Regions from separate parts of the Komagataeibacter medellinensis NBRC 3288 genome, predicted to be linked through region 2. Evidence: riboswitches for the same ligand, from Rfam matches in the RefSeq annotation. Region 2 holds a riboswitch; each other region holds the start of a gene.
The links. A riboswitch is a leader RNA that binds a small molecule or an ion and turns the genes downstream of it on or off. The one in region 2 is predicted to bind cobalamin.

Region 1: it holds a riboswitch for cobalamin, as region 2 does, so the genes downstream of both, GLX_RS10420 (DUF1636 family protein) here and GLX_RS08380 (carbohydrate porin) in region 2, are expected to answer to the same signal.
Region 3: it holds a riboswitch for cobalamin, as region 2 does, so the genes downstream of both, GLX_RS15240 (TonB-dependent receptor plug domain-containing protein) here and GLX_RS08380 (carbohydrate porin) in region 2, are expected to answer to the same signal.
Region 4: it holds a riboswitch for cobalamin, as region 2 does, so the genes downstream of both, GLX_RS15275 (carbohydrate porin) here and GLX_RS08380 (carbohydrate porin) in region 2, are expected to answer to the same signal.

Annotation. Positions count from the first base shown of each region.
Region 1 is NC_016027.1:2,228,089-2,235,437, forward strand. It holds gene cobN (cobaltochelatase subunit CobN) at 1-962, opposite strand, end outside; gene cobW (cobalamin biosynthesis protein CobW) at 1,093-2,139, opposite strand; gene GLX_RS10420 (DUF1636 family protein) at 2,145-2,549, opposite strand; cobalamin riboswitch at 2,713-2,946, opposite strand; gene GLX_RS10425 (histidine phosphatase family protein) at 3,015-3,551, opposite strand; gene GLX_RS10430 (CbtB domain-containing protein) at 3,720-3,944, shown strand; gene acuI (acrylyl-CoA reductase (NADPH)) at 4,112-5,092, opposite strand; gene GLX_RS10440 (nitroreductase family protein) at 5,422-6,282, shown strand; gene GLX_RS10445 (branched-chain amino acid aminotransferase) at 6,425-7,349, shown strand, end outside.
Region 2 is NC_016027.1:1,798,927-1,806,275, forward strand. It holds gene GLX_RS08360 (TonB-dependent receptor) at 1-334, shown strand, start outside; gene GLX_RS08365 (glycerophosphodiester phosphodiesterase family protein) at 347-1,450, shown strand; gene GLX_RS08370 (23S rRNA (adenine(2030)-N(6))-methyltransferase RlmJ) at 1,672-2,523, shown strand; gene GLX_RS08375 (ribokinase) at 2,603-3,547, shown strand; cobalamin riboswitch at 3,574-3,766, shown strand; gene GLX_RS08380 (carbohydrate porin) at 3,918-5,561, shown strand; gene GLX_RS08385 (hypothetical protein) at 5,731-6,363, shown strand; gene GLX_RS08390 (peptide deformylase) at 6,377-6,886, shown strand; gene GLX_RS08395 (response regulator) at 6,986-7,349, opposite strand, start outside.
Region 3 is NC_016037.1:141,069-148,417, reverse strand. It holds gene GLX_RS15250 (cobyric acid synthase) at 200-1,654, opposite strand; gene GLX_RS19065 (DUF6925 family protein) at 1,659-2,630, opposite strand; cobalamin riboswitch at 2,728-2,946, shown strand; gene GLX_RS15240 (TonB-dependent receptor plug domain-containing protein) at 3,066-5,165, shown strand; gene GLX_RS15235 (ABC transporter substrate-binding protein) at 5,167-6,006, shown strand; gene GLX_RS15230 (FecCD family ABC transporter permease) at 6,024-7,010, shown strand; gene GLX_RS15225 (ABC transporter ATP-binding protein) at 7,007-7,349, shown strand, end outside.
Region 4 is NC_016037.1:149,780-157,128, forward strand. It holds one part of gene GLX_RS15265 (IS3-like element ISGxy1 family transposase) at 1-187, shown strand, start outside; gene GLX_RS17680 (Rieske (2Fe-2S) protein) at 246-473, opposite strand; gene GLX_RS15270 (uroporphyrinogen decarboxylase/cobalamine-independent methonine synthase family protein) at 495-1,223, opposite strand; cobalamin riboswitch at 1,535-1,768, opposite strand; gene GLX_RS15275 (carbohydrate porin) at 1,917-3,554, opposite strand; cobalamin riboswitch at 3,711-3,942, opposite strand; gene GLX_RS15280 (CbtB domain-containing protein) at 4,272-4,484, shown strand; gene GLX_RS15285 (CbtA family protein) at 4,501-5,280, shown strand; gene GLX_RS17685 (DUF1826 domain-containing protein) at 5,795-6,382, opposite strand; gene zigA (zinc metallochaperone GTPase ZigA) at 6,451-7,349, shown strand, end outside.

The DNA of each region.
Region 1 (7,349 bases), 430 kb from region 2:
AAGGAAATGGGGAAGGCGGGAATCCGCCCGTCCAGTTCGGGTAGCACGACCTGCATGGCAAGGTCGGCCTGCGACAGGCCGCGCAGGCTGTCACGCCACAGGTTATGGGCAATGCCGGGCTGCTGCACCTGCAGTACCGGCACGCCCGCAAGGTCGAGCGGGGAGGCGTTATCCACCCCCGCGCGGGCGGAAAAAAAGGTGGCGTTGATGATGACATCTGGCGGTGCCGCCGCAAGGCGGGCAGTCAGGATACGCACGGATGCCGCATCCTTGAGCGAGGTCACGTATAAAAGATCCGCCCCCATGCCGTAGCGGGCCAGAGTATCAGCCAGCGCCATGATGGGGTCGATATCCGCCGCCAGCAGGTGCGCGCGGTAGAACACCACCAGCGCGCGCAGCGGCAGGGCTGCATCCGCCACCTGTAGCAGGCCCGCAGGCGGCAGGGGTTCGGGCGGCGTGTTCTCATCCGGCCCACACCCGGCCAGATGTGCCATCAGGCGCAGGGCGGTGGCGGTATTGGTTGTCCCGCCCGCGCGCAGCAGCGCGTCAAGGCGTGCGCGGATGGGTTCCGTCACGGTAGAAAGCCGGGCAAGGCGTGGGTCATCGCGCCCGTCACCCGCCACAAAGGCCAGTGGAATGCGGGCCTGCTGGCAGGCGCGTGCCAGTTCTTCCGCCCCGTAGCGCCAGTATTCCAGGCCCCCCAGCAGCCGCACCACCACGCAACGCGACTCCATGATGGTATCGGCCACATACAGGTCGATGGACATGGGGTGCAGCAGGCATGAGAGGTTGGCGCTGCGCAGGCTGGCGGCGGGCGCATCCTCTGCCGTATGTGCGGCGTCCAGGCACAGCAGGTCACTGTCGGAGAAAGACAGGAACACGATATCGGCCGGGGCATGCCCCAGGTCCTGCGCCTGATCGCCGTCATCCAGCGTGCGGATTTCGCGTGCCAGCAGATGCATGGTGCCCGCTCCGTTCCCGTGAAATCATAAAAAAGTTTTTGGTGAAGATTTTTTCCCAAAAAGCTTCGAAGAACGCCGCCTTTTAAAGAAAAGGCGGCGCCCAAGAACTTTTATCAGTTTGCCTTGGATACTACGCCAGCATGCGCGCAATCGCAGCTTGGTCCAGCCCCTTCTGACCAATGACCACAAGGTTGCCGCCGCGCGGACCAGCCTTGGGTACGGGCTGGTCAAACTGGTGGCGGAAGCGGCCGCCCACGCCCTGCACCGCCAGTCGCATGGGCTTGCCCGCAACCGTGGCGTAGCCCTTCATGCGCAGGATGTCGTGCTGTTCGGCTACGGTTTTCAGCCGGTTGATGAATTCCTCTACGCTGGCCTGTTCGGTAATGGGCAGCACGAAGCTCTCGAAATCATCATGCTCGTGCTCGCCCCCTTCCGCATCGTGGTGGGAAGGGCGGGCATCAAGGTCATCCTCCGCCGCCGCATCCAGGCCGAGCAGGATGGCGGGATCAACCTGCCCGTCGGTCGCACGCACCACCTTGACCGCGCGCGGGATCTCGGCACGGATCGCGGCTTCCACCGCATCGGCCTGCGTGGCGGTCATGAGGTCGGTCTTGTTCAACACTACCAGATCGGCGCACAGCAGCTGGTCCTCGTACACCTCGGCCAACGGGTTATCGTGGTCGAGCGAGGGGTCGGCGGCCTGCTGGCGGGCCACTTCCTCGGGGTCATCGGCAAAGCGCCCGGCGGCAACGGCGGGGCCGTCCACCACGGTCACCACGCCATCCACCGTCATGCGCGTGCGGATGGTGGGCCAGCCGAACGCCTTGAGCAGCGGCTTGGGCAGGGCAAGACCCGAAGTCTCGATCACGATATGGTCGGGCGGTGCATCACGGTCCAGCAGCGCTTCCATGGTAGGCAGGAAATCGTCCGCCACCGTGCAGCATAGGCAGCCATTGGTCAGTTCCACAATGTCCTCGTCCCGGCAGCCTTCCACGCCGCAGGCGCGCAGCGTGTCGCCATCAATGCCAAGCGTGCCGAATTCATTGACCACAATGGCAATGCGCTGGCCTTTGGCGTTGGCCAGCACATGGCGCAGTAGCGTGGTCTTGCCGGCACCCAGAAAGCCGGTGATGACGGTAACGGGTACCCGTGCACGGGCGGTGGAGGAAGAGGTCATGGCGATCAGGCTCCAGAAAAAAGCGATGCGGGAAAGCGGCCGCGTACCATGTCCGACAGGCTGGCGGGCCTGCGCGATGGCATGACGGTGCCGCTGCGCGCGGCAGCATAGGCGGTGATGTAGGTCAGCAGGTCTTCTGCTTTTTCAGGGCCAAGATTGGCCAGCAGCCAGCCCCACTTGCCGGGGCTGGCGACCACGGCGGTGCAGCCTGCATCGCACGCGGCAAGGCAGGAGACCTCATGGATGACGACCTGCGGGCTGTCATGGGCCAGCGCCACCAGCGCATCATGCAACTGCCGCCCCTGCGGGTTGTCGGATGCGGGCAGCCCCCGGCGGCACGTAACACAGACATGCAGATGGACGGGTGGCGGGTTACCCGGTGTGGATATCGTCTGTGGAAGCGTGATCATATGGCGACGTGCCCTCTGTGCGGCCTGCCGCGTGGGCTGGCCTGGTGGCGGGGTGCACGGTTGCGGCCCCGCCCGCGAAGCCGCGTGGCGGTGGCCCGTCGCGTGCCGGGCACCCCGCCAGCCATGCGATCCAGATATCGGTCCTGTTTCCGGCGACCCGTAGCGGGAACCGGGAAGGATGGCAGGTCTCCTGGCTTGTGGCGGAGGGTGGAGTCTCGACTTTCCGGCGGCCTTCCCGGCGCCACCTTGCGGCGCGCACCAGTGACACTGCCAGCCCCATGGCGGGCCGGGCCGGAAAACAGCCACTTACAGTTGCGGGGGCAGCGACGGATTTGCCTGTCGGGCGCACCGTCTTCCCTATTCTCCCCAATGGGGAACCATCGTCTGGCTGGATTAGACGATTGGCCCCCGCGCTGTCAAAGACAAGGCAGCATGGCGTGACATGTCCTGCCATCATGCTAGTCCTCAGTGCAGGGGCGCGCCCACCACCGCCACGCGCCAGCGTGCGTGCCGGGTCAGTCTGGTGTGGCTGAGCGGGGCGATATCCAGCCGCGACAGCATGGTCCCGTTCCCGCCCAGTGCCGCTACCACAATGGCGCGGATCACTGTCGTATCGGCCAGAACGCACAGCCGGGTGGGGGAGACGGGCAGGGCGGCAAGCCAGGCCTGCATATGCGCCAGATGGGCTGCCCTGTTCTGTCCGCCCGGCGGAGCGAAGTCAGGGTCAGCCACCCAGCGGGCAAGCTCGGCAGGGGGCAGGTCTTTCAGTGCCATACCCCCCCATGTTCCCATGTCCATGCCGTTCACGCCCGTATCGGGCCGCACGACGGGGGATGGGCAGGTCAGGACGAGGGCAGGTGGTACGAAGACCAGTTGTGCCTCTGACATGGCGCGCCTGATTGCGGGGGGCAGGGGCGGCGGGCCATCATATGGGCTGGGAAAATGGCCTCGGCGCAGGCTGTCGGGTACCGGCAGGGCAAGACAGGTCAGGATCTGGTTCATGATATGCGGACCTGCGTGGCGCGAAGGGGTGGACCCCGCAAGGGAGTGATTGACCTTTCATGCCAATTTTGGAAACATGGCGCCAGATCCGGGATACGGGGACAGGTGTGCGCGCCAGGTTCCATGCATACTGCTCCGGGTTGTGCGTGATCCATGGAGTTTTCCGGTATGAGCCAAGATACATCCGTCCTGTCCAGCACGGGCATTGCAGCGCCGCAGGTTTCCATCCCGGTGCGAGACCTGTTGCCGTGGGGTGTGTTCGGCCTGGTACTGGCCTCGCTGCTGATCTATTTCGTTGGTGCGGAGCAGGGCGCGACCTCGCTCATCTCCGGCCATTACGTGCATGAATTCGTGCATGACGGCCGTCACCTGCTGGGCTTCCCCTGCCACTAGAGCGCGTCCTGTTTGAATGCGTGCATTCAAACAGGTGAAGATATTCGTAAGAATAATAAACCGGAGCATTTTCACCGAAGCGGTTTTCGCTGGAAATGCCTCGGCGCTCCATTGCCTGCCAGATTGCAGAAAGCGGCATTCCCCTGCGGGCGTGCCGCTTTTTACGTTCAGGCGATGGTGATGACCGTGCGCCCCCGGATGTGACCGGCCAGGATGCGCGGGGCGGTTACAATGGCATCATTCAGTGGCGCGTCGTGCAGCATGCTGTCCAGCCGGGTCGGGTCCACATCACGCGCCAGCCGGGCCCATGCCGCCATGCGGCGCGGGCGCGGGCACATGACACTGTCGATTCCCTGTAGTCGCACATTGCGCAGGATGAAGGGGGCCACGGTCAGCGGCAGGTTCATGCCGCCTGCCAGCCCGCAGGCCGCAACCGTACCCCCGTGCCGGATGGAGGCGCACATGGTGGCCAGTGCCTCACCCCCCACCACATCGATTCCCCCCGCCCAGCGCGCCGTCTCCAGTGCCTTGCCGGTTGGGCTTAGCGTATCGCGCGGCAGGATTTCGGTAGCCCCCAGGCTGGTCAGGTAGGCATGCAACTGTGGCCTGCCGGTTACGACCACCACTTCATAGCCAAGCTGGGCCAGCAGCATGATGGCCATGCCGCCCACGCCCCCACCCGCACCATTGACGATGATGGGGCCTGAGGCAGGCGTTACCCCGCCATCTTCCAGCGCCATCACGCACAGCATGGCAGTAAAGCCTGCCGTGCCGATTCCCATCGCCTGCCGTGCGGACAGGTTGCCGGGCCGGGGCAGCAGCCACCGCCCCGGCAGCCGCGCCATGCCCGCAAGGCCGCCCCAATGGCTTTCCCCTAATCCCCATCCGGTGGCGATGACCTGATCGCCGGGTTGGTAGACGGGATCATCCGAATGCACCACCTGCCCCGCAAGGTCGATGCCCGGCACCATGGGGAAGCGCCGTACCACCGGTGTGCCACGGGTTATGGCCATGGCATCCTTATAGTTCAGGCTGGAATGGCTGACCTGCACGCTTACGTCGCCTTCGGGCAGGGTATCAGGTGCGATCTGTTCCAGCCGGGTGGTGACCACGCCTTCGGCGCGGCGGATCATGAGGGCCTCGAACATGCTGGCAGGCTCCTTCGGTCAGGGGGAAAGAATGGCTCGTATCGGCCTTCTGCGTGGTGATTTCATGCATGATTTAGGTCTGTTTTCCTATAGCTGGCGGGGTGACTTCGCATGAACGTGAAGGGAGGGAATAGGAAAGATTATTGTTATGGAAGGAACTTTAAAAAGACCTGTTGGTCTTTTTTTGTGTGGGCGCCTGCTTGTCGGTCCCTGTGTGGTCGCGTGGCGGAATGTGCAGGGCAGGTGTGATGTTTCGCCTGCTTTTCGGGTGCGGGGTGGTGTGGTCTGCTTCCCTGTCCGCCACCGTTGTGCAGGCAGGAGGCATGCCAATGTCCGATGTTACCGTTTCTTCCTTTCCCGCCCTGTCATCCATGAATGCCCTGTGGCAGGCCCGTTACGGCACCCGGCCGCCCACGCCGCCCCTGCCCGAAAGCCCGGTGGCGCGGAGTCTGATGGCGCATCGCTCGGTGCGTGCCTTCAGCCCCACCGCATTGCCCGAAGGTGTGCTGGAAGCTGCCGTGGCGGCCGCGCAGTCGGCCTCCACCGCGTGCAACATGCAGGCATGGAGCGTGGTTGCCGTGCAGGATGAGCAAAAGCGCGCGCGGATTGCCGAACTGGCGGGCGAACAGGCGTTCATCGCGCAGGCACCGCTTTTTCTGGCATGGGTGGCTGACCTGTCGCGGCTGGAGCAGGTGGGGCGCGCCCAGGATTGCGCCCTGCCGGGACTGGACATGCTCGATACGTTCGTGACCAGCGTGATCGATACGGCTCTGGCCGCCCAGAACGCGGCCGCCGCCCTTGAATCCTACGGGTTGGGAATCGTGTATGTGGGGGCGGTGCGCAACCAGCCCGAAGCCATTGCGACCGAACTGGGCCTGCCGCCGCGCGCGCTTGCGGTGTGTGGCATGAGTGTTGGCTATCCAGACCGCAACCATCCCACAAGCATCAGGCCGCGCCTGCCGCAGCATGTCGTGTTGCACCGGGAGCGGTATGACGCACAACCGTCGGTCCCCGCCGATATCGCGGCCTATGACGAGCGTGTGCGCGCAGCCCGCGCCAGTCAGGACCAGCCGGCGCGCAGTTGGAGCGAAAGCGTGCTGGCGCGGCTGGGTAATGCTGCCGCCCTGCATGGCCGCGAACACCTGCCCCAGGCCCTGCGGGCCATGGGTTTCAGGCTGGATCAGGCATGAAATACAGCTCTGCCCCGCCTGTGCGGGGTTGACCGGCGGAATGTTCTGGTGAACTTCATGCTTGTACTGCCCGCGGCTGAATGCGGGCAGGAGTGCGCTTTGAGGAGCGTGCCCGCGCCATGATGAAAGAGAAATAAAGGCTATGGACAGCGCCACTTCCCTTCCCTTCACGCTTTCCCCCAATGCGTCGCCTGTCACGGCACAGCAGCGGGCGCAGATTCTGGCCAATCCCGGTTTCGGGCGTGTCTTTACAGATAATATGGTCGTTATCCGCTATCAGGAAGGCAGGGGGTGGCACGATGCCCGCGTACAGCCCTTTGCGCCGCTTGCGCTCAACCCGGCCTGTGCCGTGCTGCACTACGCGCAGGAAATTTTCGAAGGGATGAAGGCCTACCGCACGGCGGAAAGTGGCATTACCCTATTTCGCCCTTATGCCAACGCCGCGCGTTTTGCCAAATCGGCCGCCCGCCTGGCCATGCCGGAAGTGCCCGAAGAGGTGTTTGTCGAGGCCGTGCGCCAGTTGGTGCGCGTGGATCATGCATGGGTGCCGGACAAGCCCGATGAAAGCTTGTACATCCGCCCCTTCATGATTGCGAACGAGACTTTTCTTGGTGTGAAGCCTGCATCGGAATATCTGTTCATGGTCATCGCGTCTCCCGTGGGTGCCTATTTTGGCGAAGAGGCGGTGAGCGTGTGGGTATCCGATTTCTGCCGCGCCGCCCCCGGTGGCACCGGTGAGGCCAAATGCGGTGGCAACTATGCTGCAAGCCTGCTGGCCCAGCAGGAAGCTAAAGGCCATGGCTGCGCGCAGGTACTGTTCCTTGATGCGGTGGAGCGCCGCTGGATCGAGGAAATGGGCGGCATGAATGTGTTCTTCGTGTTCGATGACGGCTCCCTTGCCACCCCGCCGCTGACCGGCACCATCCTGCGTGGCATCACCCGCGATTCGCTTCTTACGCTGGCCCGCGCGCAGGGCCTGACCGTGCGCGAAGAACCCTATGCCATCGACCAGCTTTATGCCGATGCCGCGTCGGGTCGCCTCAAGGAAGTGTTCGCCTGCGGCACGG
Region 2 (7,349 bases):
TGTTGTCGGCATTCCCAACTGGACAGAAAAATTCGTAGCCTCCACCAACTGGGGCAATTTCTATGCCCAGTTCATCGGTGATGTGATCGGCAAACGGTACACGACCTATACCAATGACCTTTCCGTCAAGTCCTATGCCCTGTTCAGCATCAACGCAGGTTACACCATTCGCGGCATTCCCCATGTCCAGGGCCTCAAGGTACAGGGCAACATCACAAACCTGACCGGCACGCGCGGGTGGTCCACACTCAGCACCTCCTATGCCAGCGGTCAGTATTCCGCATTTCCCATTGCGCCGCGCATGTTCTTTCTTACCATTGGCGCCAGCTTCTAGGGATACGGGTTCATGCTAACACGCAGACAGACCATAACAGGCACTCTTATGGGCATGAGCCTGCTCCTTACGCGCAATGCCCATGCGGCCCCTTCGCTGGCACCGGTGCCACTGCTCATGGCACACCGTGGCGCTTCGGCGCTTCGGCCTGAACACACGCTGGCGGCCTATGCGCGCGCCATCATGGACGGGGCCGACTATATCGAGCCTGATCTGGTGCCCACCCGTGATGGCGTGCTGATCGCCCGCCATGAAAGCAACATCGCCGCCACGACGGATGTTGCAACCCATGCCGAGTTCGCCTCCCGCCGCCGCACCCAGACCATTGATGGCATGGAGGAGACCGGCTGGTTCACCACCGACTTCACCCTGGCTGAACTCAAGACCCTGCGCGCAAAAGAACGCCTGCCCACGGTGCGCGCGCACAACACCCGTTATGACGGGCATTTCGATATCCTGACCTTTGAGGAAGTCATCGATTTTGTCGCAGCCGAAGCCGCAGCCCGCGGGCGCGTGATCGGACTGATACCCGAGATCAAGAATTCCACCCATTTCCACAAGTTGGGCCACATACCAGAAGAAACATTCCTGCGCGTGATCGCGGCCCACGAATACACGCGTTTCTGCCCGCTTGAAGTACAGTCCTTCGAGACCGCAAACCTGCGCGCACTGCACGGCAGGGTGCAGACCATCAACCCGCAGGCCCGCCTGATGTTCCTGATGGGGGAACGCACGCAGCATGTACCCGACACGCTGGGCACATCCCGCCCCCTGACCTTCGGCGACCTGATGAGCGCTGAAGGGCTGGCGGGCGTACGCCAGTATGCCGATGTGATCGGGCCATCCAATACCGACATCATTCCGCGTGACGCCACCGGGGCATGGCTTGAGCCAACCACACTGATTGATGACGCACACCGGGCCGGGCTGCTGGTCCATTCCTATACCTTTCGGCCCGAAAACCGTTTCCTGCCCGCCCAACTGCGCGATGACCGTGGCGATGATGCCCGCAACCCACGCGGCTCCATTGCCGAAATCCAGCGCATGCTGAACATGGGACTGGACGGGTTCTTTACCGATGACCCGGCTATCGGGCGCGCGGCCTTGCGCGGTTAGGAAATATCCACCAAAAAACCGGTTCGGTGAAAATGCTCCAGTCTGCTGTTTTTACGAGCATCCTCACCTGTCTGAATGCACGCATTCGAACAGGATCGGCCCCAGGGCACGCTCCACCCGTCACAGGGCGGCACGTCCCCCATGGAAAAAGGCATGGCCTTGCAGTAACACTCCTGCCTGATACCCCCATGGGGGCCGGCATGCTGCGGGGCAACAGGACATTGAATTACAGACACAGCTATCATGCAGGCAATTTTGCCGATGTCATGAAACACGTCATGCTTGTGGCGCTGATCGACATGCTGCGCCGCAAGCCCTCGCCGTTTTCCATCCTTGATACGCATGCCGGTATCGGACTGTACGACCTTTCGGGGCGGGAAGCCCAGTCCACAGGTGAATGGCGCGAAGGCATCGGCCGCCTGCTGGCCCTGCCAACCGACCCGGCAACACCCCCGTGCCTGCAGCAGTGGCTGGACATGGTCCGGGCGGTGATGGCAGCCCATGATGGCCAGTTATTCTATCCCGGCTCTCCCGTCCTTGCCGCCCGCCTGCTGCGCCCCGATGACAGCCTGACCTGCTGTGAACTTCACCATCAGGACCAGCAAAGCCTGAGACGCCTGTTCCGCCACGACCCCGCCGTATCCGTGCATGGCCGCGATGGCTACGAGGCCATTACCGCATTGCTGCCGCCCCGGCACGCCAGGCGCGGGCTGGTGCTCATGGACCCGCCGTTTGAACAGCCCGGCGAGTTCGATCGCCTGGCGCAGGCCATCATCACGGCCCGGCGGCGCTTTGCCACTGGCATGATTGCCGCATGGTACCCCATCAAGCACCGTGCGCCCACGCGCGCCTTCCTCAACACGCTCAAGGATGCGGGCCAACGCAACCTGCTGGCCATCGAACTGACACTGCGCCCGCCACTTGACCCTGCGCGACTGAACGGCAGCGGGCTTCTTATCGCCAACCCACCATTCCAGTTTGAACACACCGCGCGCGCCGTAACCGCCATGCTGGCCCGTCATCTGGGCGATGGTGAAGCACAGGCCAGCGTGGAATGGGTCGTGCCAGAATAAAGCGGCCACCCTACTCCATCACACCCGATGATGGTATGATTGGACCCGTCATCCGTTCCAGTCCTCCTGCAGGTTCCTCATGTCCAGCCCATGTACCCATATTGCCGTGATCGGCAGCACCAACATCGATTTTGTCATGCATGTCACCCGCTTTGCCCAGCCAGGCGAGACGATGCATGTCCGTTCTTCCTCCACCGGTCTGGGTGGCAAGGGCGCCAACCAGGCCATGGCGGTCGCCAGGCTGGGACAGACGGTGGCGCTGGCTGGGTGGACCGGCCAAGACATGCTGGCTGACATGGCGCGTACGACACTCGAGGCTGCCGGAGTGAACACGCGCTGGCTGCTTGAAGATACCACCTGCGGCACGGGGCGCGCCTTCATTACCATCAACGCGGCGGGTCAGAACCAGATCCTGGTGGATGGTGGGGCCAACATGGCCCATACCGACGCATCCCTGGCCCATATCCTGCCCGCGCTGGACGGGGCCGGGCTGGTCATGATGCAGATGGAAATGGACCCCACGCTGATGCTGGCCATCGCCCGCCACGCCCGGGCGCATGCCATACCGGTCATGCTGGATCCCGCGCCGGTTCCCACCGATGGCCTGCCCGAAGCACTCTGCGCGCTGGCCGATCTCATCACCCCTAACGAGCGTGAAACCGCCGCCCTGACCGGCATTGAACCGACGGATGAGACAACCGCCCTGGCCGCCGCACGCATCCTGCACGCGCGCGGCGTGGGCACCGCCATCATCAAGCTGGGGCACCGGGGCGTGGTCTATTCCGCCCCCGATGCACAGGGTTTTGTTCCCCCCTTCAGGGTGCATGCCATCGATACAGTGGCGGCGGGCGACTGCTTCAACGCGGGCCTGGCCACGGCGCTGGTTACGGGTCACCCGCTGGGGCAGGCCGTACGGATTGCCGCTGCGTGCGGTGCCCTGGCCACCACGCGGGCAGGTGCCGCGCAGGCCGCCCCCACCATGGACGAAGTCATGACCCTCATGGCAACCCAGTCCGTACCATGATCTTGCCGGGCTGCACACACTCTAGGTTCGGGGCGGAAGTCAACGGTCCCGTGCAAGCGGGTGAGAAAGGGAATGCCGTAAGCCCTGGCTGGGTTTTTGAAAACCCGGGGGTGTAGTCGGCAACTATGCCCGCAACTGTAGGCGGAGAGTGCGTCATCCATTGCAGCAGGCGCACCATGACCCGCAAGTCAGGAGACCTGCCGTTGTTATTTGCGATATTGCCGGGCGGGATCGACCGGAGATGGATACCGGACCATGCCTCAGATTACCTGAACGCCCGTTACCCCGTAGCAGTGTTGGCTCCATTGCGGGGTCATTCCCTTTCTGGCCCACCGGGGTCAGGCCCATCCTGACGGGATGTCTCCATTTCATGAAAATTTTTCCCATACCTCACCCGCAACGGCGCGTGATCCTGCCGCGCGCCCTTTTCCTGTCCTGTGCGCTGATCGGCACAGGCACGGTCACGGCCCGTGCGCAGGCGCTCCCGACCCAGATTGCCGATGACCGCGCCCGCCTTGGCAATTCCACACCGCTGATCCAGCAGATCGACCCCGCCACCGTGCGGGATTCCGAACGCGCGCAGGCTGATGCGCAGAAAGCACACGAAGCCGCCGCCGATGATGGCGACAGGCTGGACACCAGCGGCAACCTGCTGGGCAACATGTGGGGCGCGCGGCCATGGCTGTACAGGCATGGCATCAGTTTTGACATCCAGGAAGTCGATGAACTGTGGGGCAACGGCACTGGCGGTTCGGCTTCGGGTAATGATGGCGCGGCAGGCTCGGGTACCGGCCCGTCCTATGATGGCGTGACCATGCCAACACTTACCGTCGATACCGAAAAGCTGTTCGGGCTGAAGGGTGGCCTGTTCAATGTCAGCGCCCTGCAGATACACGGGCGCTCGATCTCGCAGGACCACCTGGCCAACTTCAACCCCATAAGTGGGTTCGAGGCCGACCACTCCACCCGCCTGTTCGAACTGTGGTACCAGCAGTCCTTCCTTGGCGGCAAGCTGGATGTAAAGGTGGGGCAGCAGGATCTCGATACCGAATTCCTGATCAGCGATTACGCCTCGCTTTACCTCAACGCCAATTTCGGCTGGCCCATGGCGCCATCGGTCAACCTGTATGGCGGCGGCCCGTCCTGGCCGCTGTCATCCCCCGCCATCCGTATCCGCTACCGGCCCAGCGAGAAGTTCACCTTCATGTTTGCGGCAGCGGACGACAACCCGCCGGGCAACCGTTACAATTCCACCCCCATCCAGCAGGCCACCGGGTCACTCAGCGGTTACAATTCCGACCCCACCAGCCAGACCTATGATGGCGCCAACGGTACCAATTTCAACATGAACACCGGGGCGCTGCTGATGACCGAACTGCAATACGCGCTCAACCCCCAGCCTGCCGACATGTCCAACGTGACCAAGAACCCCGGCCTGCCGGGCGTGTACAAGCTGGGCGGGTTCTATGATACCGCGAAGTTCGCCGACTACCGCTACAACCGCAATGGTGGCTCACTGGGTGCGGCCTCGGTCAATCCCGCCAGCACCGAAAGCGACCTGACCCCGCGCTGGGACCGGGGTAACTGGATGGTCTACGGCATCATTGACCAGATGATCTGGCGGCCCTCGTTAACATCCGCCCGCTCGGTGGGTGTGTTCGTGCGCGCCACCGGTAATGGCGGCGATCGTAACCAGATCAGCTTCGCCATTGACGCAGGACTGAACCTGAAGGCGCCGTTCAGGGGGCGTAACAACGATACGATCGGTCTGGGCTGGGGCATCGGTCGCGCCAGTTCTGGCCTGCGGCAATTTGATCGAGACAGGCAGACGCTTGTGCAGGGCAATGAAAACCACCTGGAACTGACCTATCAGGCTCAGGTCACGCCGTGGATGGTGATGCAGCCTGACTTCCAGTACGTCTGGCACCCTTCGGGCGGAACGCCCGACTGGACCCGACGGCGTCGCGTGGGGAATGAAGCCATATTCGGCCTGCATACCAGCCTGACATTTTAAGGGCGCACGCCACACACACCCCCATACCAGCCAACAGGCAAGAGAAGACAAAAGCACAGACCCGGATTGAAAATTTATATCATTGTGGGAGCCAACCCCCTCCTGTACCCCGGGTGAAACGGGCATGGGAAGCCACCCTGTACCGCACCATAAAAAAAGGATAAGAGCGTTGCGCCGTCTTGTAGCTTTATGTCTTCCGCTTGGTATGGCCGCCTGCGCGCAGCATACGCCCCGCCCCATGGTGAATTACTGCCAGCAACCAGCCGTAGACACCGCCATCGTGGCCATTGCCAACCAGGGCACGACCAGCACCTCCCCCGCCCGGCGCTTCGAGAACGGCACGATAAAAAGTGCTGTCTACAACGACCACATGCAGGTCATGTCCTGCCATGGTACGCTGGTGCGCCAGGACGGCACCCGGCAGGATGGCGTGGCCGTTGCCCGCCTGCCCAACATGCGCACGGACTGGAAGGAAATATGGACAACCACTGCCGCCAGCCACCAGTGGGTATCCGATGCCGATATCAGCAAGAACAGGCAGGAACGCTACGCCACCTATTACGACCACACGCCACAGGCGTGCAAACCTTACGCGCATGACCTGTTTTTCGGCGCACCAAAGTCGGACAAAGACACCCAACACCTGCGCGAGACGCTGTACGACTGCCTGGACGAGCATAAGGTGAAGCCCATCCGCCCCGTATCTGGCGTGGACCATACCTACAGCCCGTTTGGCATGAATTTCTATATTCCCTACTACACCAACGTCAGCCCGGACGATAACGGTCCCTTCCTGTACTGAACGGACCCACACAATGGCCATCCTGCCGATCATCCGCTACCCGCATGCCTGCCTGCAGCAGGTGGCCACACCGGTTGATGCAACCAGCACACAGACCGCTCGACTGGCGCGTGATCTGCTGGAGACAATGCACGCCGCACCGGGCATAGGCATTACGGCGTGCCATGTGGGTATTCTGCTGCGGCTGGTGGTCATTGACCTGCCCGAAGGCCCCGGCCCACGAATCTATGCCAACCCCGAGATCGTGTGGCAGGACAGCGAAACCGCAACGGGCGAGGAAGGCAGCGTGTCCATGCCCGGTATCCATGCCCCCGTCACCCGTCCCGCGCGCGTACGGGTGCGCCATACCGGACCCGATGGCGTGGACATGGAAGAAGAGGCCGAAGGGTTGCTGGCCGTCTGCCTGCAGCACGAGATCGACCAGATCAACGGCATTTTCTGGACCCGCCGCCTCTCGCCCCTGCGGCGCGAACGGGCCATGAAACGTTATGGCAAACAGGCCCGACTGAACGGGGCCGGCTAGGCAGACCCTGTTTGGATGCGTGCGTCCAAACAGGTGAAGATGCCCTTAAAAGCAATAAATCAGGACATTTTCACCGAACCGGTTTTCGGTAGGAATGTTTTAGTTCGCCTTGCCATCATCAAGCATGTAACCGCTGGAACGCACGGTGCGGATCAGGTCCGCGCCACCGCTGGCGTTCAGCGCCAGACGCAGCCTGCGGATGTGCACGTCCACCGTGCGTTCTTCCACATGAATGCGATCATCCCACGCGGCAGCCAGTATTTCCGCGCGTGAGAACACGCGGCGCGGGTTACGCAGCAGATGCAGCAGGATCCGGTATTCGGTCGGACCAAGGGCGATCGTGCTATCGCCGCGCGTGACCCGACGGCCGCCATGGTCCACCGTCACATCGGCAAAGCGCAGTACATCAGCATCCTGTTCAGCGCCTCCCGCCACGCCTCGGCCCGCACACCGCCGCATGACC
Region 3 (7,349 bases), on a different replicon from region 2:
AGTCATGGTAACAACGGGAAGGCGCAGAATGATAAAGTGTAAAAAGTGCGGTGCTGATTTTTCATGTCAGCCTGAAGGTGCGTGCTGGTGCATGGAAAAGCCCCGTGGCCTGCCGGTTCCGACGGATGATCAGGCAGGGTGCCTCTGTCCTGTTTGTCTGGATGCCCTGACGAACCAAGGCCCTGAGACCGAAAGAAGATCATCTGGCAATAGCCAGTAACCCTTCAATATCCAGACTGCTTTCCATGGTGGAAGCAACGGTTTCAAGGGCGCGTTCCACCCGCGCTGTGTAATCCAGTCCATCGGAGCGTGCGCCCCATCTGTCCAGCCATGCCGCGCGTTGGCCAGTCATGTCAAACAGACGGTGCACATAGCAGCCTGCAATACGACCGTCCGGGCTTATTGCTCCGTCCAACCGTCCGTCGTCGCATCTGATTAGGGGCATGACCCGGTGATGTGATCGAACTGTTTCCCCACAATGAATTTCGTAGCCACTGAATCGCGCGCTATCGGAAAGCGTCATGCCTGAAGTCTGGTTGATCTGCTTGTCACGGGTCAGAACGGTATCAACCTCCAGAAGTCCAAGTCCTGGTATCGTGGTCGGGTTCCCTTCTATTCCGTCGGGATCATTTATGGTCTGTCCCAGCATCTGATAGCCACCGCAGAGACCGAATACATATCCACCCCGCCTGACGTGTCCCGCCAGATCAATATCCCATCCCTGCCGCCTGAAAAATTGCAGGTCTGCTATTGTCGCCTTGCTACCAGGAAGGAACACGACATGCGCGGACGCGGGAAGGGGCTGCCCGGGCCGGATCCGTGTGATCTTTACATGCGTTTCACCTTCCAGCGCATCAAGATCATCGAAATTGGCAATGCGGGGCATAAGGGGGACGGCTATCTCGATCCGTGAGGCCGCGGAACAGTCAACATCTTCAGGAATACTGTCTTCAGAAGGCAGTTCACGTATACTGTCTATCCAAGGAAGAACGCCAAGCCCCTTCCAGCCGGTAAACTTTTCTATGAAGTCATACCCAGATTGGAAAATGCTGGCGTCTCCCCGGAGGCGATTAACGATGAATCCCTTGATCAACTCACGGTCATCTGGATCAAGAACAGCATGGGTACCGGCGAGTGACGCGATAACGCCGCCCCGGTCTATATCGCCGATCATGACGACCGGAACATTCGCGGCTCTGGCAAAGCCCATATTGGCGATGTCGCCCTGACGTAGATTGATTTCCGCCGGGCTGCCCGCGCCCTCGACAATCACGAGATCGGATTGGCTACATAATGTCCTGAAGGCGGTCAGAACCTCGGGCAGGAATGCGGCCCGGCCACCGATAAAACTCGAAGCGTGCAGGTGTCCTTTTGCGCGTCCACGGACGATAACCTGCGCTGTATGATCACTTTCCGGTTTCAGAAGGACCGGATTCATAAGGGTGGAAGGGGCAATACGGCAGGCCTGCGCCTGAAGTGCCTGCGCCCGACCGATTTCACCTCCATCTACCGTCACGGCGGCATTGTTCGACATATTCTGGGGCTTGAAAGGCCGGACCGTCAGGCCACGGTTAGCGAAAACCCGGCATAAACCTGCCGTCAAAACGGACTTTCCGACATCGGATCCCGTGCCCTGCAACATGATCGCTGTCATGGAATCAGCCGCAGTCCGTAGCGCTCTTGATCGTGTCGGCAGGCACAAATCGCTCCATGCCTTCGTGACCCCAGGCTGCCATGCGAAGCAGTTCGATATGCATGCGCGCGCGACCACGTCTTGTAGCGGGTATTTTCAGATTTTCCGGTGTTCCATGTTGACGAACATGGGCCTGGAATGTGCCTGAAACCTGCAGGTCTTCCTCCATGCCGAATTCCTCAAGCAACGGCAGAAAGGATAGATCGGCAAGCCGGTCATAATCATGGGAATCATCATCGGACGGTCGGAACGGTGCCGCCGGATGAAGTGTCAGGAAAGGCTGCCAGCCTTCCGGAATGGGATCGAGGGCGGAGCAGGGTCGTTTCAACCTCACCAGTTTTGGCAGCAGGTGGGTATGGGCGCCGAGCGGAGAGTCTCCATCAGGTGCGGGAACGGGTTGGTAGACCTCCAGTCTGCCAGCAGGTGAAAGCATGACCCTGTGGGGCTGGACTTCCATCAGAAGCGCAAATGCTGCTGTGACGACGGCCAATGGGTCATCCGTGTCAACAGCAAGGGCTTCGACCAGGCGGGCATTTTCTGTCCTTACGCACATCCGGACCCGGCCCACGCCAATTCCAAGATCAATCAGCCACGCATCACGATCCTCTGGTCGGACAGCGTCCGCATCCTTTCCCAGAACCTTCAGGGTATGCTTCGCGGTCAGTTGTAACGGGCCGCATAACGCCATGCTATGCCGCCAGCGTCTGCCTTTTCCGACGAGAGAGTCCCACGCAAGGGCATGCAAGGGTTCGCTGGGACTAATGCGTATGGCACCGCGTTGGGTGACGATCTCCAACCCGTCAGGACATGGGGTGAGGCAGACCCTATCATCCGGAACATGATGGAATTCGCCGATCGCACCAAATGTTCCAATGCTCCAGCCGTTACGGAGATCCAGCGCCAGTGAAGTCAGCATGGAGGGCGTGATACGTTTCATCGGAAATATCCTGTGATTCATCAATCAGGCTGAAAATAACAGCAATCCTGACAGGATACTGAAAGATTGAATGCGGGTTGACAAGAACACCCCATCCGATCAGAATCGTTCCGACGGTGTCCCCTTTCGGGGGGATGAAAAGGGAACAGAGTGCGGATTGCGATCCAATGCTCCGGCTGCCCCCGCAACTGTAAACGGTCTGTCCTTGCATTACCGGATGTCATGATCCGGGCCACTGGAAACCGCGGTTTTCCGGGAAGGTTGTGCAGGACGCTACGCCGTGAGCCAGGAGACCTGCCGTCATGATGGTTGCGACCGGGAACTGTCGGGCGGGGTGTCCTGACGGTGTGGTGTTACAGGATTCCGTGCAGATCGGAAATCCTGTGGCAGCGCGCTCTCGTGGCAACGATGATGTGACCGCGAGACCTGAACCAGATGATCCTATTCCGTAATCTGCTGATTGCTTCCACCACGTTGATGACCATGGGGGTTGTAGTGGCGCGTGCCGATGATTCAGTCAGACAGCACGCGCCGCAAAAACAGTCCGCCAACCAGTACGTCATCGAGAATAAAAAATCGAAAGCCGTTGTTTCGTTGGGGGATACGGGTCTTCCCGAACTGATCAGCGTCAGTGCCGCCCGTCGGCCGACCTCCACCGATGATATCGGCACCAGCATGACCATCATCACGGAAAAGCAGATCCAGACCCAGCAGCGGCGCAGCCTGACGGATATTCTGGCACGCCAACCGGGCCTGAACGTGGTCCAGACAGGCGGCCCAGGGGGCACGTCATCCATTTTCATGCGTGGTAATAATTCCAACGAGGTCAAGGTCCGCCTGGATGGCATGGACATCAATGACGGAAGTTCCACCAATGGCATGTTCGATGCCGGTCAGTTTGTAACCGACGGCATGGGCCGGATCGAGATACTGCGTGGGCCTCAGAGCGGCCTGTACGGCGCCGACGCCATGGCGGGGGTTATCGACATTACCACGGCACAGGGGCAGGGCCGTTTCAAGCCGTTTGTCCGTATCGAAGGCGGTGGGTATGGTACCTTCAATCAGACCTTTGGCGCACGCGGCAGCAAGGGACGTTTTCATTATAATGTAGAATTCTCCCATTACCGGATGGACGGGTTCAACAATATCCCTTCCTATATCGAGCGTTATTATGGGGCCAACCGGCAGCAGCGGCATGAAGGCAACCGGAATGACAACCGTGGCGTCAATATCAGGCTGGGTTATGACGTCACCCATAATTTCGATCTTGGCCTGACCGCACGGCTGATACAGAGCAATTATCATTCCTACTCTCTGTATGACCTGCAAAGTGAAAATCTGTATGGTGATAAGGGTGTGCGGGAACAGAACAACCAGAACGAGGCCATCGTGCGCGGGACGGCCCATCTGGTTTCCTTTCACGGGCTTTTTGATCAGGTGCTTGGCCTTGGCTACATGACCAACCGCAACCGCTGGACGGAGACGGGCACGAGTTACGGCAGCCCGGTCAATCCAGACCCGGATTATTACCGTTCCAGCCGACTTAAGGTGGACTGGCACGGCACGTTCAATTTCAAGCAGTATGGCCAGCTTCTGATCGGTGCCGAACATTTCCATGATACGTTCAATACCAGCCATACGGCCTCAAGCATGTGGGACAGCGGATACGATACATCCGCCAGCATGGATACGACCGCAGGTTACGGGCAGTATCAGGGGAACTGGAACCATATTCTGTATGGTGCGGCCAATATTCGCTATGATGCCAATTCGCGCTACGGCAACCACGTGACATGGCGCGTGGCCCCGGCAATCCATGTGCCGGGCACCGGAACCATCATCAAGGCCAGCGCCGGTTCCGGTTTTCATGGTCCTTCGCTGTATCAGTTATTCGCAAATCAGGTGGGTGTGGGTTATTCGGAAAAGGGCAATCCCAACCTGAAGGCGGAACAGTTGATCGGCTATGACGCGGGTGTTGAGCAGAAACTGCTGCATGACCGTCTGAATTTCGGCGCAACCTGGTATGACAACCGGGTCAGGAACCTGATCCAGTCCTCGCTTTCGATTGATTCATCATATGACTACAACTACTCATACGCCAATGTGGCGAAGGCGCGGATGTATGGTGTGGAAGCCTTCCTGAACTGGAAGGCGCTGAGCAATCTGGAATTTAACCTGAGCTATACCTGGACCCACGCCCGGGATGAGACGAACGACGTCCAGTTGCAACGCCGTCCCCAGCACAAGTTCAATTTCAATACGACATGGACCCCCATTCGCGACCTGACCTTTTCGGGCAATATCCTGTATACTAGTGGCTGGCGTGATCTGCCGGTTATTGGCAGCGAGTCCTGCAGCACATGCGCCAAGGGGCATGGTTATTTCACCATCGACGTGGCTGCCAATTACAAAATCAACCGCTACGTTTCCGTCTATGCCCGCGCCGACAACCTGCTGAACCGCCAGTTCGAGGACCCCATCGGCTATCTGCAGCCTGGTCGCGCCGGTTATGGCGGCTTCATGCTGAATTATTGACATGAAAAGCGTGGTCGCAGGGATGATGGCGGGTTTCCTTGCCTGTGTCCCGTTGGCACCGGCATGGGCTCTCCCGCGCGTGGCTTCGCTTAATCTCTGCACCGACCAGTTGTTGCTGCTGCTGGCCGAACCGGGCCAGATCGTCGGTATTACGCCGCTCGCCCGGGATTGCTGGAGCGCGGTGCTGTGCGAACAGGCACGACAGGCTCCCGTATTGCGACCCACGGCGGAAAGCATCGTGGCATCCCATCCCGATGTCGTGCTGGGTGGCATCTATACCGCGGCCGTCGCGATGCAGGCGGGGCGGGAAGGGGGCGCACAGGTTGTAGCCCTGCCACCCGCCAAATCCCTGACGGATATTCCGGTCCAGATCATGACGGTCGCCAACGCCATCGGCGTTCCTGAGCGTGGGCAGCAACTGGCTATGGCCTTTGCCACGCGCCTGGCCTCCCTTTCAGTCGAGCGCAGTGCCACCGATCCTACGGCGGCCGTCTATGCTGCCAACGGCTTTGTCACCCATAAGGGCTCGCTTCCGGATGATGTCCTTGCCCATGCCGGCTTTCGTAATTACGCAACGATCATGGGGCACCAGTCATCTTCCCGTTTTTCCATGGAACTGCTGATTGCACGGCCACCCGATCTCCTGATCCTTGACCGTTCGGGGAAGGGAACGTCCCTTGCACAGTCCATGCTGGATCACCCGGCGTTGAAGCAGGCCTTTGCCGGGCCGCATCATCTGGATCTGCCCGCACGGCTTTGGTTGTGTGGCCTGCCACAGACACTGGATAGTGTCGTCATGCTGCGTAACGCACGGCACAACCTTGAAATGTCCGCCCCATGAAACCTGCCCATCAAACCATGCTGCTGAACGTCATGCTTCTGGCTGGTGTCATGGGGCTGTTTGTTACCTCGCTCATGTGGGGAGAAACCCGCATCATGTTTTCACATGCACTGGAGGACCTGCTGGCCGGGCGGCATACCGCAGGCGCGATCATTGTGGAGCGCCTGCGCCTGCCGCGTACCCTGCTGGCCATCCTGGTGGGCGGGACGCTTGGCCTGTCGGGGGCGGTTCTGCAGGGCTATCTACGCAATCCGCTGGCCGATCCCGGCATCCTGGGGGTATCAGGTGGAGCGGCACTTGGGGCGGTCAGCGTGTTCTATACCGGCCTCATGCAGGTGTCCATCGCGGCCCTGCCGCTGGGTGGGCTGACGGGGGCGCTGTGTGCGGCGGCCGTGCTGATGGGACTGGTGGGACGTGGTGGCACGCTGGTGTTGCTGTTGGCGGGGGCTGCACTCAGCAGTTTTGCCGCAGCCCTGACAGCACTGGTGCTGAACCTTGTGCCCAGCCCCTATGCGTCATTCGAGATCATGCACTGGCTCATGGGGTCGTTGACGGACCGGACCTTTACCCATGTCTGGATCTGCTTGCCGGGTGTGGTGTGTGGCACGCTGCTCATGCTGTCCGCGGGGCGTGCGCTGGATGCGCTGACATTGGGGGAGGATGTGGCCGCAAGCCTTGGCTTCCAGCTGCATGGCCCGCGCGGCGTCCAGACGCGTATCGTGCTGGGCGCGGCGCTGGCCGTGGGCTCATGCGTGGCGGTTTCAGGAGCGATCGGCTTTGTGGGACTGGTGGTGCCGCATCTGTTGCGGCCGCTTGTGGGATTCCAGCCGTCGCGGTTGCTCTTGCCGTCATTTCTGGGGGGAAGTCTGCTGCTGCTGCTGGCGGATATGGTGGTACGTCTGGTGGCGGTCGGGCCTGAACTGCAACTGGGCGTGCTGACCGCGCTTGTCGGGGCTCCAATCTTCTTCGCCCGCGTCATTATGCTGAAAAGAACCGTGTCATGATCCTGCTCCAGGCACGCGACGTGTCGCTCCGGCGCGGGGATCGGGCTGTTGTTTCGGCCGCGTCACTGACTCTTGCGAAGGGGCGGGTCATTGGCCTGGTCGGGCCGAACGGCGCAGGCAAAAGCACCTTCATGCGTCTGCTGACGGGGCTGGAGACTCCCGACTGTGGGGATGTCCGGCTTCTTGATCGCGACATGAGCCAGATCCCACCCGCGCTGCGTGCCCGACAGCTTGCTTTCATTCCGCAGGATGGGGGGACGCCGCCACCCATGCCGGTGCGTGCGCTGGTCGCGCTCGGACGCCTGCCGCATGGGCAGGCGGGCGATCATGCCGTCCGTC
Region 4 (7,349 bases), on a different replicon from region 2:
TGAGACCGGATCAGAACTTCGAGTGGGGCTCACGAAATGGATCACCCATTATAACGGGCAACGTCCCCATACGGCCCTGGCTGGACGAACGCCTGATGAGGCGTATCATGGCGCGCCGACGCCATCTGGTCCGGCGTTAACCCCGGACCAGATGGCCAACAGCAACGCCGTCAGAATGGCGGCATAACAACAACCGGGTATAGCTTATTCAAACCCAAAAACTGTCCGAACAGACGGGTCCACCTCTAGGTTCCGCTGACCACGCCACGACTGAGTGGTACCTGACGATGCGTACACCGGTCATCAAGTGCGAACACCAGCCCTGCCTCTGGACGGACAATGACAACCGGTCTGCTGCCGCAATAAACCCCGATTGCTTTTTGATGTCTCAGATCTGCACTGCGCAAAGCGGGATACCATTGTGCATTGTGGTCCGGATCAAAAGGTTGCAGTAGAGTATGTGTCATGCCCATGACAATTCCTCCAAAATCTTGTTAATGGACGAAGGTCGCCGCCACGCAAGCACGTTGAACCTTCGCCAAGTCTGAAAGTGTATTGTGAACCTCAGGCGGTAATTGCCTACCGTCCTTATTGGTGAAACGCATTGTCGTAGACGGTGTAATAATCACGCGCCTTCGTAGACATTCTGCACGGATCTTATCTATCCATCGCATCGCGCTATAGACATCCGTTGGAATCCGATTCAGGCCGTCCACAACTCCCAGAAGAAGGTCACAGCGCGGATTAAGATTAGAGAGCACCGATGGAAGTTCTGCGCCGCCGCGCACCATATCGATATGAAGGCCATTCATCGGCAATGACATGACGTGGGGCAGGTTACGCCAGAAGCCCCCTCCTCCCCCGACGAAGACGAGGGATAGTGCATGTCCGGATGCCACCTCTGCCATGCTCCGCCATGCCAGTTCCATCGCCGTCTGGCGTTCTTTCGACATCGGACCAGCCGTTGTGACAGGTTCCGTAATCTGAACCCAGAAACAGCCTGCCGTGGCGAGTTCGTGTAGAATCTCGATGTACACCGGAAGAAGCTTCAATAACAACAGGACAGGGTCCGTGCCGTCAGTCCGGTCACATGCGGCAAGAAAGCTCACTGGCCCTAGAAGCACAGGCACAGTCGCGATCCCGCGTTGCCATGCATCAACAAATGCATCGCGGACAGGATTGCTGCATAAGTGGAAGAACGTCTGATCTGTCAGTTCGGGCATGCGCTTCCTGCCGCACTGAGGAGCCTTCCCCACACCCACCATCTGTGCTGTCTGCCACACGCGATGCCAGTCATCCGGGCAGGAATTGGACGCTACATGCGAGACGCCTGTGCGCCGCTGCAAAGCGGTCAATGCGGGGGTATCAAAACCCGAGAGACCAAGCGTCCCGGTCAGTAGCATGAGGGTTCACCGCAGGTCTGCGCATCATCATGCCAGTTTGTAATTGTGGAAGTGCCGTGTCGTTCAGCGACAGGCAAGCCTATGCAGTGCTGCAAAGCCGTGCTCCTGCCTCCGGTTCATCCCGCCCGGCGGCCGTGAGATCGACAGTGGCAGGTCTCCTGGCTCACGGATTATCGCAGATCGTGTCTACCTTCCCGTTGCTGACACAACAGTGGCCCATTCCCCTCAGAAAATGGACGACACGACCCCATACCGCTTACAGTTGCGGGAGCAGCCACCGACTGGCTTCCGGGACGGACCCTGCCGAAGCGGAACGGTGTTCCCTTTTCATCCGTTTGCACGGAACCACTGACTATATAGAAGGCGAATATGCCACCACCTTCCACTTTTCAGCAATGTTTTCCTTTCAATGCTGATCAGACGGCCAAGTACACTCTACGTCTTATCATATTCATACGTTTTATATGATTTAACAATAATATAAATTAGTACTTTCTGTTCGTGTATTTATACTTAAAAAGTAATGCTGCTGTGCAGGCCGAAAATCGCTTCGTCACCTACGCGGCGCAAACCGGTCCAATCCGGCGCGCCGCCCGAAGGGTGCCATACGTACTGAAAATCAGGCTGCATGACCATCCACGGCGTAACCTGCGCCTGATAGGTCAGTTCAAGATGGTTTTCATTGCCCTGCACAAGCGTCTGACTGTCGCGGTCAAATTGCCGCAGGCCGGAACTGGCGCGACCAATGCCCCAGCCCAGACCGATCGTGTCGTTATCGCGCCCCTTAAACGGCGCCTTAAGATTCAGGCCGGCGTCAATAGCGAAGCTGATCTGGTTACGATCACCGCCATTACCCGTGGCGCGTACGAACACGCCCACCGAGCGGGCCGATGTGAGCGACGGCCGCCAGATCATCTGGTCGATGATACCATACACCATCCAGTTACCCCGGTCCCAGCGCGGGGTCAGGTCACTTTGTGGCGTGGCTGCGGTGGCGTTGGCCACGGCAGCTCCTAACGAACCGCCATTGCGGTTGTAACGATAGTCGGCGAACTTCGCGGTATCATAGAACCCGCCCAGCTTGTACACGCCCGGCAGGCCAGGATTCTTGGCCACGTTCGACATGTCGGCCGGCTGCGGGTTAAGCGCGTATTGCAGTTCGGTCATCAGCAGGGCACCGGTGCCCATGTTGAAATTGGTGCCGTTGGCGCCATCATAGGTCTGGCTGGTGGGATCGGAATTATAGCCGCTGATGGAGCCGGTAGCCTGCTGGATGGGGGTAGAATTATAGCGGTTACCCGGCGGATTGTCGTCCGCTGCGGCAAACATGAAGGTGAACTTCTCGCTCGGCCGGTAGCGGATCCGGATGGCGGGAGACGACAGCGGCCAGGACGGCCCGCCGCCGTACAGGTTGACCGAGGGCGCCATGGGCCAGCCGAAATTGGCGTTGAGGTAAAGCGAGGCGTAATCGCTGATCAGGAACTCGGTATCAAGATCCTGCTGGCCGATCTTTACGTCCAGCTTGCCGCCAAGGAAAGACTGCTGGTACCACAGTTCGAACAGGCGGGTGGAACGGTCAGCCTCAAATCCGCTGACAGGGTTGAAATTGGCCAGATGGTCCTGCGAGATCGAGCGCCCGCGTGTCTGCAGTGCGCTGACATTGAACAGCCCCCCCTTCAGCCCGAACAGTTTCTCGGTATCGACGGTCAGCGTGGGCATGGTTACACCGTCGTAGGACGGGCCGGTGCCTGATCCGCCTGCACCATCATTACCAGAAGCCGAACCGCCAGTCCCGTTGCCCCAGAGTTCATCGACTTCCTGGATGTCGAAGCTGATGCCGTGCTTGTACATCCATGACCGCGCGCCCCACATATTGCCTAGCAGGTTACCACTGGTGTCGAGTTTATCGTCACCAGCCGCCTTCTCCGCAGCATCGGCTTGCGCGCGCTCCGAATCACGTATGGTTGCTGGGTCGATCTGCTCAACCAGCGGAGTGGAGTTGCCAAGGCGCGCCCGATCTTCCTCGATCTGGGTCTGAGGAGCCTGAGCATAAGCGGCTGAGTATGCGAAGAGACTTCCTACCAGAGTGGAATTGATAAAAAGCACACGAGCCGAGCGTTGCGTATCGCCCGGAGAGTCAAGAAATGTCATGGAGGGAGCCTGTCGGGGAAGCGTCGGGAAAAGGAGCAACAATTCCGAATGCAGTCATTTCCCGACTGGGAAACAAACACGCATGCCGTCGCGACAGAGCGTCAAAGAAGAAAATGCATCACGCCTTGATCCGCCTCCGGCTCCACCCGCCCGGCGACATATCTGAACTCGACGGTAGGTCTCCTGACTCACGGGTCACCACGTTGCATCCGCCTTCCCAACCGAAGTCAGTGGCTGCTACCCAATCTGGTAGCTGAGGACACAATGCTCGCCGTCTACAGTTGCGGGGGCAGCTGTCGACTGAACTCCCGGGGAAATTGCCCCAGCCAGAGTTATACGACATTCCCTTTTCACCCGTTCGCACGGGACCGTCGACTTGATAGACAGTGTTATAAAATTCTTATCCCCAAAAAGGCAAGACAGGATAATTAGAGAAATCCCTTCCTGATGGATATTGACCGCCTGCGCTTCGGCGTTTCACCTGCGGCCGTGGTAGTTCATGTCAAATTATGTCAGGCTATACTCTTTTAGGAGTTTTAGATTAAGGGAGAGTAGATTATACCCCTGCAGGCCATAAACGCGGAAGCCGGTGAAATCCCGGCACGGTTGCGCCACTGTAAGCAGGTGTAGAACACAATTTTCTACCCGAAAGTCAGACCCGCGCATGGCTCCGTTCCGAGCGAAACAGGACGCATTTTTCCTGAGGAGTCGTATAAAATGTCTGATACTGCACTAGGTTCCCACGCTATCCCCTCTCCCGCGCCTATTCCCGTCAGGGAGATAGCGCCGTGGTTGGTTTTCGGCTTACTGATGCTGCTGGCCCTTTATTTTGTCGGCGCAGAAGAAGGTGCGACATCTATTATTCCTGGCATGTATGTGCACGAGTGGGTGCATGACAGTCGCCATCTTCTGGGTTTCCCCTGCCACTGACATGGAAAACAGAATGATGGTCCGCACCCTACTTATTCGCGGAATGCTCGTCGGTTTTTTGGCCGGCATTCTGGTATTCGGTTTCGCAAAAGTGTTTGGCGAACCTCAGGTGGATCATGCCATTGCATTTGAATCTGCCATGGACGAGGCTAAAGCCAAGGCAGATCTGGAGCGAGGCATCCATGATGTTGAAGAGCCGGAACTTGTAAGCCGGAAACTTCAAGCCAGTTACGGATTGCTCACAGGTGTAATGGTTTACTCGACAGCGTTTGGCGGCCTTTTCGCTCTTGTATTTTCTTATGCAAATGGGCGCATGAAAAGCACAGACTCTCGTGTTGTGTCTGTTCTGCTGGCGATAACCGGGATTATTGCAGTATATATGGTGCCAAGCATCAAGTATCCTGCCAACCCGCCATCTGTAGGAAACCCGGATACAATTGGCATGCGGACAGAATTGTATTTTATAATGATGCTGGTCTCCCTACTGGGGATGATCGCAGCCACAATGCTTCAGGGACGCTTACGTCAGCAATATAATGCATGGACATCAACTTATCTTGCAGGCGCGTGTTATATTCTGATTGTCTTTACAACAGGCGAGTTACTTCCTGCGGTTAATGAAGTCCCCTCTAATTTCCCTGCTGATTTGCTCTGGAATTTCAGGATTGATTCCTTAGGCATGCAGATCATCATGTGGACCACACTGGGTCTGGGTTTCGGTGCCTTTACTGAATATGCAAATCGAAACCGGTTTGGATATCGTAATGGCGCTAACATTCAGCTTAATGCCCATTAAAATGGCTTGAAGTTAAAAACGTGAGAACTGGCGTTGACTTGAAGTCACGCCAGATACTCAATGACAATTACGAGATTTTTCCGCGATATTTATGGGGAACTCGCCAATATCCATCACAACGTACTGTTTTCGGTTGCCGATTTCCCCATGCGCCAACAGGCGTAGGAAAGGGCGACAATCTCGCGACCAGATGGCGCCCTTCCCTTTTCTTTCCGCAAGCAGTCCAAAACCCGGCATTTGCCCTGACAAAACTACAGACTAATATTAAGCCCGACAATAATATCACGCGTCGCTGTTTCGTGCTTCAGTGTCATGGACACTATGCCCGCCACCTTCATATCGGCGCTACGCCACAGTTCATCGTTCCAAACAAAGGAGCGATCGGCCCATGCTGATACGATTTAACCATGACTCGGGCTGTCCATCACACCGACAGTTCGCCCTGCTGTCGGGTAAGAGCGTTGGCGATCATAGCCGAAAGCAACCTGAATGCTACGGCGTTAAGGCGTCATTGTCATCCCATGCCACACGCGTCCGGATGGTCAAGGGTCAGAAGCAGGCGCGTAACAGGAACCGGGAGATCCGAGATGGGCGGCGAACGGTGCAGTACTGCCCCTTTTGTCGACCAGCCGGGATATAACCGCCCTTTCAGAAGGGTGATCCAGCACGCTGGCGTATCATGGATGATCTCGCTGTCAGCATGTTTCCATTGAACCCCAGGGCCAGTGTAGGTGCACAGGAGGCGTAACGGAACATGGTCAACATGAAAGCGGCGGCAACTGTCGTGTCTGACCTTTTCCAGCCGGAAGCGGATTTCGGCCGTGCCCGACAGGCGCTGATAACGACAGGCAAGATTCAGGGCGTCGTCAGCAAGCGCCTGCGTGCCTGCCGGTAAGTGAGTCCGCAACTCGATTTCAAGAATTTCAATAGTGCCCCGACTGAGAAACAGGTCCGGGCCATGGGCATTCCACAATGCTGCGGCCTGCATGATCTCCTGCCCTGTGTGGCGCTCTTCCTGAACGATGAAACATTCACTTCTGTCAATGTCCTGGAACGGTGCCGGAATGACAGGGCGCTGACGGGTCGGGCAGGCCGGTCTCATGTCGAGGTCCTTTAGGGATTGTTATATTATAACGTACCATATAAGTTTGGTGGATCGCAACCGAATGAATGGTGTCCGTCATGCGCGAAAGACTTCCGGTAACGGTTCTTTCCGGCTTTCTGGGAGCCGGGAAGACGACGCTTCTCAACCATGTGCTCAATAACCGCGAAGGCCGGAAAGTCGCGGTGATTGTCAATGACATGAGCGACGTGAACATTGATGCCGATCTGGTGCGCGACGGCAGCGATCTGTCCCGAACAAATGAAACGCTGGTCGAGATGAGCAATGGCTGCATCTGCTGCACGCTGCGTGACGACCTGCTGCACGAAGTGCGGCGGCTCGCGGAAGAAGGCCGCTTCGATTACCTTCTGATTGAATCGACAGGGATTGCCGAACCACTTCCGGTTGCAGCGACATTCGAGTTTCGTGATGAAGCGGGCGAAAGCCTATCTGACATTGCGCGGCTCGATACGATGGTCACGGTAGTGGACGCCGTCAACCTGCTGCAGGATTACGCCTCGACGGACTTCCTGCGCGACCGGGGCGAGACGGCAGGCGAGGAGGATGACAGGGCACTGGTTGACCTGTTGGTCGAACAGATCGAATTTGCCGATGTGGTGGTGCTGAACAAGGTCTCGACCGCCACACCGGCGCAGCGCGAGGCCGCGCGGCAGGTCATTCAGGCTTTGAATGCCGATGCGGATATTATCGAAACCGATCAGGGCGTCGTGCCCTGCGCGCGCATTCTGGATACACACCGGTTCGATTATGACCGGGCCCATAAGCATCCACTATGGTACAAGGAACTGTTCGAATTCCATAACCATGTTCCCGAGACCGAGGAATATGGCATCCACACTTTCGTCTGGCGTGCCCGCCGCCCGCTGGTGCCGGAACGGTTCAAGGCCTTTATCGACTCTTCCTGGCCGGGCGTGATCCGGGCCAAGGGCCATTTCTGGCTGGCGAC